2 regions of the Streptomyces sp. NBC_00076 genome follow, and region 2 is predicted to be linked to the other one. Evidence: predicted binding sites of a transcription regulator. Region 2 holds the regulator's gene; the other holds the start of a gene.
What was found. The regulator HrcA, encoded in region 2, represses chaperone genes, less so after heat shock. The targets are predictions, from matches to a motif close to TTNGCACTCNGNNNNNCNGAGTGCNAA.
Positions count from the first base shown of each region.

Region 1 (4,416 bases), 1.2 Mb from region 2:
GGCCGCGGCCTCGGCGAACGCGCCGATGACGTCGTCGAGGTCCCGCTGGGTCATCGCCTTGCCGGTGGCCTCGTCGGCGCCGATGCGCAGTCCGGAGGGGCCGACGGCGGGGGCGTCCGCGTAGGGCGGCTGGCCCTGCTCGCGCACCATGCCGATGTGCCACAGCTGCGGGACGATCGTGCCGCCCGCCGCGTGCACCTCCTCGGCGACCTTCGCCCAGCCCGCGAGCTGCTCCTCGCCGTGGAAGCGCGGGATGGTGTCGCTCTGCCCGGCCGACGCGTGGTCGACGTACGTGCCCTCGGTGACGATCAGGCCGACACCCGCGGCGGCGCGGCGCGCGTAGTACGACGCCACGTCCGCGCCCGGGATCCCGCCCGGGGAGAACGCGCGGGTCATCGGCGCCATGGCGATGCGGTTCGGGACGGTCAGACCGCCCAGGTCGACGGGCCGGGACAGGACTTCGGCCGCACGGGAGGCGGAGGCGGCGACGGTCACGTGGGGGCTCCTCGGGGTTGGACCGGTGGGTATGTGCATGCGCATGGACAGTGCGTAGGCGTCAACCGCCATGTCCACGCTGGCATTCCGCCGATGTTGTGACCCCGGACACGCCCGAGGGCGGCACTCCCTGTCTCCAGGAAGTGCCGCCCTCGGTCAAGGACGGTTGATCAACCCTCAGGTCGATCAGAAGTCCATGTCACCGCCCGGCATGCCGCCGCCGGCCGGGGCAGCGCCCGCCTTCTCCGGCTTGTCGGCGATGACGGCCTCGGTGGTCAGGAAGAGCGCGGCGATGGAGGCGGCGTTCTGCAGCGCAGAGCGGGTCACCTTCGCCGGGTCGATGATGCCTTCCTTGATCATGTCGACGTACTCACCGGTCGCGGCGTTCAGGCCGTGACCGACGGGCAGGTTGCGCACCTTCTCGACGATGACGCCACCCTCGAGACCACCGTTGACGGCGATCTGCTTGAGCGGGGCCTCCAGGGCCAGCTTCACGGCGTTGGCGCCGGTCAGCTCGTCACCCTCCAGGTCCAGCTTCTCGAAGACCGAGGAGGCCTGCAGCAGGGCCACGCCACCACCGGCGACGATGCCCTCCTCGACGGCCGCCTTCGCGTTGCGAACGGCGTCCTCGATGCGGTGCTTGCGCTCCTTGAGCTCCACCTCGGTGGCGGCACCGGCCTTGATGACCGCGACACCGCCGGCGAGCTTCGCCAGGCGCTCCTGCAGCTTCTCGCGGTCGTAGTCCGAGTCGCTGTTCTCGATCTCGGCGCGGATCTGGTTGACCCGGCCCTGGACCTGGTCGGAGGAGCCGGCACCGTCGACGATGGTGGTCTCGTCCTTGGTGATGACGACCTTGCGGGCCTTGCCCAGGAGGTCGATGGAGGTGTTCTCGAGCTTGAGACCGACCTCCTCGGAGATGACCTCGCCGCCGGTGAGGATGGCGATGTCGTTCAGCATCGCCTTGCGGCGGTCACCGAAGCCCGGGGCCTTGACGGCGACGGACTTGAAGGTGCCACGGATCTTGTTGACGACCAGGGTCGACAGGGCCTCGCCCTCGACGTCCTCGGCGATGATCAGCAGCGGCTTGCCCGACTGCATGACCTTCTCCAGGAGCGGCAGCAGGTCCTTGACCGAGCCGATCTTGGAGTTGGCGATCAGGATGTACGGGTCGTCGAGCGACGCCTCCATACGCTCCATGTCGGTGGCGAAGTACGCCGAGATGTAGCCCTTGTCGAAGCGCATACCCTCGGTGAGCTCGAGCTCCAGACCGAAGGTCTGGGACTCCTCGACGGTGATGACGCCTTCCTTGCCGACCTTGTCCATGGCCTCGGCGATGAGCTCGCCGATCTGGGTGTCGGCGGCGGAGATGGAGGCCGTGGAGGCGATCTGCTCCTTGGTCTCGACATCCTTGGCCTGCTCGAGGAGGGCACCGGAGACGGCCTCGACGGCCTTCTCGATACCGCGCTTGAGGGCCATCGGGTTGGCGCCGGCGGCTACGTTGCGCAGGCCTTCCTTGACCAGGGCCTGGGCGAGAACGGTCGCCGTGGTCGTACCGTCACCGGCGACGTCGTCCGTCTTCTTGGCGACTTCCTTGACCAGCTCGGCGCCGATCTTCTCGTAAGGGTCCTCGAGCTCGATCTCCTTGGCGATGGAGACACCATCGTTGGTGATCGTGGGGGCGCCCCACTTCTTCTCGAGGACGACGTTGCGACCCTTGGGGCCGAGCGTCACCTTGACGGCGTCCGCGAGCTGGTTCATGCCGCGCTCGAGGCCGCGCCGTGCCTCCTCGTCGAACGCGATGATCTTGGCCATGTGAAGTGGTCCCTCCAGGACTGGGGGTGATTCCTTCGGACCGCGCCCGCGCCCGCGACGGACGGCTCGCATGCCTCGTGGTTCCTTGCCCCACCTGGCCTGCGGGCCTCACCGACTCGGTCCTTCTTGTCACTCTCACCTTCAGAGTGCTAACGCCAATGATTAGCACTCGCCCCCCGAGAGTGCAAGGCGCACTCGCGAAGCGAGTGCTCGTTGAGGGGTGGTGGTCGGGCGACGGGCGGGCGCAAGCGCCTCGGAAGGATCCGCAGGTGAACAGCGTCCGACGGCCGCGCCCCGAGGGCGGCCCGCCGCGCCCCGGACACGCTCCGGGCGAGCACCCCGACACACCGGCCGGCCCGCACCCGGACACACCGAAGGGCTCGCACCCCGTGAGAGGTGCGAGCCCTTCGAAGAAGAACAGAAGAACGTCGCTGCTTACCCGGCGCGATTCAGCCGGTCGCCAGACGAACCATGTCCGCCTGCGGCCCCTTCTGACCCTGTGAGATCTCGAAATCGACCCGCTGCCCCTCTTCCAGGGTGCGGTACCCGTCCATCTGGATGGCGCTGTAGTGGACGAAAACATCCGCACCACCGTCGACCGCGATGAAGCCGTACCCCTTCTCCGCGTTGAACCACTTGACGGTGCCCTGAGCCATGCCTAACTCCCCTATTACTGGCCCTTGCACAGATCCACACTTCATGGATCCGGGTCAGACCTCACCCCCCACATGATTGGGGGCGTGCGCCGGAACGCGTCGACCGCGGCCGAATGTATCCGCCCAACTGCCGTCTGCAACAGGTCAATCGGACGAGAATTCTGGACGCGAGCGATCCGGAATGTGGTGAGAATTCACCTGAATTCGGGGCAAGTCGGACCCCACAAAGAACACAAAAGCCACGAAAGAGGCGCACACTTTGGCTACATCTTGTCGGGCGTAAGGAAGAAATCAAGGCTGCCGACCTGTAAAACGGCGGCGCCTTCCCCAACTGTACCGCGCTCAACCACATTGAATTGCCCCCTCCGCTTCTCTTACGGAGGGGGCAATTCGATGAACGCTCGGTAACTGAAGTTACCGAAGGTAATGATCAGCCGCCGGCGACGGCCGGAATGATGGAGACACCGGCGCCGTCCGGGGTCGCGGTCTCCAGACCCTGCTCGAAGCGGACGTCGTCGTCGTTCACGTACACGTTGACGAACCGGCGCAGCTTGCCCTGGTCGTCGAGAACGCGCGCGGCGATGCCGGTGTGGTTCTTCTCCAGGTCGGCGATGACCTCGCCGAGGGTGCCCCCCTCGGCGGCGACCTCGGCCTTGCCGCCGGTGTAGGTGCGCAGGATGGTGGGGATGCGGACGTTGACGCTCACGATGTGACCTCCGGTCGGGGTTACTGGCCTAGGGCGCGGGGCTGTGTGGGATGTGCGGCTGCCGTCGCGCGGGCGCGACCGGCCGCACCGGCCCGCAGACGGACGACTACCTCTCAGACGAGCCCGGCCTCACGGAACGACTCCAGGTTGGGACGAATGGTCGCGGTCAGCCCCGTTCCCGCCACCGCGTCCAGCGTCTTGAGCCCGTCGCCGGTGTTGAGCACCACCGTGGTCTTGGCCGGGTCGAGAAGACCGTTTTCGATCAGCTTCCTCGTCACACCCACCGTCACGCCACCCGCGGTCTCCGCGAAGATGCCCTCGGTCCGCGCCAGCAGCTTGATCGCGTCGACGACCTGCTCGTCGTTCACGTCCTCCACCGCACCGCCGGTGCGACGGGCGATGTCGAGCACGTAGGGACCGTCGGCCGGGTTGCCGATCGCCAGCGACTTGGCGATGGTGTTCGGCTTCTGGGGCCGGACCACGTCGTGCCCGGCCTTGTAGGCGACGGACACCGGCGAGCAGCCCTCGGCCTGCGCACCGAAGATCTTGTACGGCTTGTCCTCGACGAGCCCGAGCTCGATGAGCTCCTTCAGACCCTTGTCGATCTTCGTGAGCTGCGAGCCGGAGGCGATCGGCACGACCAGCTGGTCCGGGAGCTGCCAGCCGAGCTGCTCGCAGATCTCGTACGCCAGCGTCTTGGAGCCCTCGGCGTAGTACGGCCGCAGGTTGACGTTGACGAAGCCCCAG
Region 1 is NZ_CP108242.1:4,838,319-4,842,734, forward strand. Features, by position in the region: gene OHA64_RS21820 (NADH:flavin oxidoreductase) at 1-534, opposite strand, end outside; gene groL (chaperonin GroEL) at 682-2,307, opposite strand; gene OHA64_RS21830 (cold-shock protein) at 2,757-2,963, opposite strand; gene OHA64_RS21835 (MoaD/ThiS family protein) at 3,394-3,669, opposite strand; gene thrC (threonine synthase) at 3,783-4,416, opposite strand, start outside.
Region 1: groL (chaperonin GroEL) is a predicted target of HrcA. The motif match lies at 2,434-2,460, and genes of this name have one in related genera.

Region 2 (4,416 bases):
GATGCGCCCGGCGCGGGCCACGCGCGCGCGTGCGCCGGGCACGGCGACCGAACCGGACGCGGTACGGGAGGGACGTACCGGAGCCTGCCCGGTCGGGCGGATCAGGGTGACCGCACGGCCCTCAAGGAGGAAGCCCCGGGGCTCCATCGGGAAGACCCGGTGCTTGCCGAAGCGGTCCTCCAGGGTGACCGTGCCCGCCTCGCAGCGGATCACCGCACCGCAGAAACCCGACCCCGGCTCCTCGACCACCAGGCCGGGCTCCGCCGGGACCTCCGGCGCGGGCTTGGGCTTCTTCCACGGCGGGGTCAGGTCCGGAGAGTACTGGCGCATTCGGATGACGATAGGAGAAAACTCGGCCGTCCGGCCGTACGGGTCACCGCGACACGCCGAAGCGCCCCGCCAGCGCGCCCCGCTGCGCCCGCACGAACCCCGCGTCCACGACCGCTCCGTGACCCGGCACGTACCGCGCGTCCTCGCCGCCCAGCTCCAGCAGCCGGTCCAAAGCCGCAGGCCAGTGCGACGGTACGGCGTCGGGGCCCGCCTGGGGCTCGCCGGACTCCTCGACCAGGTCACCGCAGAAGACCACCTCCGGCGAGCCCGGCACCAGGACCACGAGGTCGTGGGCGGTGTGGCCGGGGCCCACGTTGGCCAGCATGACCTGCCGGCCGCCGCCCAGGTCGAGGGTCCACTCGCCGGAGACCCGGTGCCGGGGCACCACCAGGGCGTCGACCGCCTCGTCCGCCGCGGAGGCCGCCAGGCCGTTGCGCACCGCGTCCGCCCGTAGCTCCTCGCGCGCGGACCGGCCGTCGAACACCGTGTCGATGCCGACCGCGCCGAACATCTCCACCCCGGCGAACGCCGCCGCGCCGAACACGTGATCGAAGTGGGGGTGTGTCAGCGCGAGATGAGTCACACGGTGACCGGCGAGCTCCTCCGCCCCCGCCCGCAGCCGTGCGCCCTCCTGGAGGCTCGACCCGGCGTCGACCACCAGGGCGCTGCCCTCGCCGACGATCAGCCCCACCGTGCAGTCCCAGCCGGGGAGCCGGCATCGCCCGACCCCGTCCGCAAGGCGCTCCCATCCCAGCTCTTCCCAAGTCACCGTCATACCGCGACGCTAACCAGAGCGGCACGTCCGGGCACGGTCTCGTGGGACCGCCCTTGCCCGGGGCGTACCTCACGGCCGTACACTGGCCGGGGAACTCTGGCACTCGGATATGGCGAGTGCCAGGCCAGGCGCCCAGGGGACTGGGGGACGACTTCTGGAGGTGTGCGCGGATGCTGAGTGAACGCAGGCTCCAGGTGCTGCGCGCCATCGTCCAGGACTACGTCGGCACCGAGGAACCCGTCGGGTCCAAGGCGCTCACCGAGCGGCACAACCTCGGCGTCTCCCCGGCGACGGTCCGCAACGACATGGCCGCCCTGGAGGACGAGGGGTTCATCGCCCAGCCGCACACCAGCGCCGGGCGGATCCCCACCGACAAGGGGTACCGGCTTTTCGTCGACAAGCTGGCCGGCGTCAAGCCGATGACCGGGCCAGAACGGCGCGCCATCCAGAACTTCCTCGACGGCGCCGTCGACCTCGACGACGTCGTGGCTCGGACCGTGCGGCTGCTCGCGCAGCTGACCCGGCAGGTCGCCGTCGTGCAGTACCCCTCGCTGACCCGTTCGACCGTGCGTCACGTCGAGCTGCTGTCACTCGCCCCCGCGCGCGTGATGCTCGTGCTGATCACGGACACCGGGCGGGTCGAACAGCGGATGGTCGACTGTCCGGCGCCGTTCGGCGAGAGTCCGCTCGCGGATCTGCGGGCGCGGCTCAACAGCCGGATCGCGGGCCGTCGTTTCACCGACGTCCCGCAGCTGGTGGAAGACCTGCCGGAGGCCTTCGACATCGAGGACCGCGGCACGGTCGCGACGGTGCTCTCCACCCTCCTGGAGACACTCGTCGAGGAGAACGAGGAGCGGCTGATGATCGGCGGCACCGCCAATCTGACCCGCTTCGGGCATGACTTTCCCCTCACGATCCGACCCGTCCTGGAAGCGCTGGAGGAGCAGGTCGTGCTCCTCAAGTTGCTTGGCGAGGCTGGGGATTCGGGCATGACCGTACGGATCGGTCATGAGAACGCCTATGAGGGACTCAACTCCACTTCTGTGGTCTCGGTCGGTTACGGTTCGGGCGGCGAGGCAGTCGCCAAGCTCGGCGTGGTCGGACCGACCCGCATGGATTACCCGGGAACGATGGGAGCGGTACGCGCAGTGGCACGGTACGTCGGACAGATCCTGGCGGAGTCGTAAGTGGCCACGGACTACTACGCCGTTCTAGGCGTGCGCCGCGACGCGTCGCAGGAAGAGATCAAGAAGGCCTTCCGGCGGCTCGCACGCGAGCTGCACCCGGATGTCAACCCCGATCCGAAGACCCAGGAGCGGTTCAAGGAGATCAACGCCGCTTACGAGGTGCTGTCGGACCCGCAGAAGAAGCAGGTCTACGACCTCGGCGGCGACCCGCTCTCGCAGGCGGGCGGCGGTGGCGCCGGCGGCTTCGGCGCCGGTGGCTTCGGCAACTTCTCGGACATCATGGACGCGTTCTTCGGTACGGCGTCGCAGCGCGGGCCGCGCTCGCGCACCCGGCGCGGCCAGGACGCGATGATCCGGCTGGAGATCGAGCTGGACGAGGCGGCCTTCGGCACCACGAAGGACATCCAGGTCGACACGGCGGTCGTCTGCACCACCTGCAGTGGTGAGGGCGCGGCCCCGGGCACGACCGCCCAGACGTGTGACATGTGCCGCGGCCGCGGTGAGGTGTCGCAGGTGACGCGGTCCTTCCTGGGCCAGGTCATGACCTCGCGCCCCTGCCCGCAGTGCCAGGGCTTCGGCACGGTCGTCCCGACGCCGTGCCCGGAGTGCGCCGGCGACGGCCGGGTCCGCTCCCGTCGCACGCTGACGGTCAAGATCCCCGCCGGTGTCGACAACGGCACCCGGATCCAGCTGGCGGGCGAGGGCGAGGTCGGGCCCGGTGGCGGTCCCGCCGGTGACCTGTACGTCGAGATCCACGAGCTGCCGCACTCGCAGTTCCAGCGCCGGGGCGACGACCTGCACTGCACGGTCACCCTCCCGATGACCGCGGCCTCCCTGGGCACCAAGGTCCCGCTGGAGACACTGGACGGCCTGGAGGAGGTCGACATCCGGCCCGGCACCCAGTCCGGCCAGTCGATCCCGCTGCACGCCCGCGGTGTCACGCACCTGCGCGGCGGCGGTCGCGGCGACCTCATCGTGCACGTCGAGGTGCAGACCCCGTCCAAGCTCGACCCCGAACAGGAACGGCTGCTGCGCGAACTCGCCAAGCTGAGGGGCGAGGAGCGCCCGACGGGGCAGTTCCAGCCAGGGCAGCAGGGGTTGTTCTCACGACTGAAAGACGCGTTCAACGGTCGCTGAGGACGCCCGCCGACGGGCAGGGTCCGAAGGGCGTCGAGGGCACCTCTGAGGGGCCCTCGGGGCACCGCCCGGGGCCCTGCCGTTCGGAGATGCCGTCGGCCTGTGCCAGGCGGAAGGCCGGATTCGGACTTGTTCGGAGGACGTGACAACATGCCGTCATGTCCTCCGCGCTGACCGATCTCTTCCCGTATCCGATCGTGCAGGCCCCCATGGCGGGCGGCGTCTCCGTACCGACGCTCGCCGCCGCCGTGTGCGAGGCCGGCGGGCTCGGGTTCCTCGCTGCCGGGTACAAGACGGCCGACGGCCTGTACCAGGAGATCAAGCAGCTGCGGAGCCTCACCACCCGCCCCTTCGGCGTGAACCTCTTCCTGCCGCAGCCGGAGTACGCGGACCCCGCCGCGGTCGACGTCTACGCCCACCAGCTGGCCGGCGAGGCCACCTGGTACGAGACCGAGCTCGGCGACAAGGACAGTGGCCGCGACGACGGTTACGAGGCCAAGCTCGCGGTGCTGCTCGACAACCCGGTACCGGTGGTCTCGTTCCACTTCGGCGTCCCCGCCCCGGACGTCCTGGACTCGCTGCGCCGGGCCGGCACCTTCACCCTGGTCACCGCGACCACCGCCGAGGAGGCCCTCGCGGTCGAACGGGCCGGCGCCGACGCGGTGATCGCGCAGGGCGTGGAGGCGGGCGGCCACCAGGGCACCCACCGGGACGTCCCCGAGACCGACGGCTCCGGCATCGGACTGCTGTCGCTGGTCGCCCAGATCCGCGAGACGGTACGGATCCCGATCGTCGCGGCCGGCGGCATCATGCGCGGCAGCCAGATCGCCGCCGTACTCGCCGCGGGCGCCGCCGCCGCCCAGCTCGGCACGGCGTTCCTCGCCACCGCCGAGTCCGGCGCGAACGCCGTCCACAAGCACGCGCTGACCAACCCCCTGTTCGTCCGCACGGAGCTGACCCGCGCCTTCTCCGGCCGCCCGGCCCGCG
Region 2 is NZ_CP108242.1:3,628,126-3,632,541, reverse strand. Features, by position in the region: gene OHA64_RS16565 (DUF3097 domain-containing protein) at 1-330, opposite strand, end outside; gene OHA64_RS16560 (MBL fold metallo-hydrolase) at 374-1,105, opposite strand; gene hrcA (heat-inducible transcriptional repressor HrcA) at 1,276-2,292, shown strand; gene dnaJ (molecular chaperone DnaJ) at 2,293-3,429, shown strand; gene OHA64_RS16545 (nitronate monooxygenase) at 3,588-4,416, shown strand, end outside.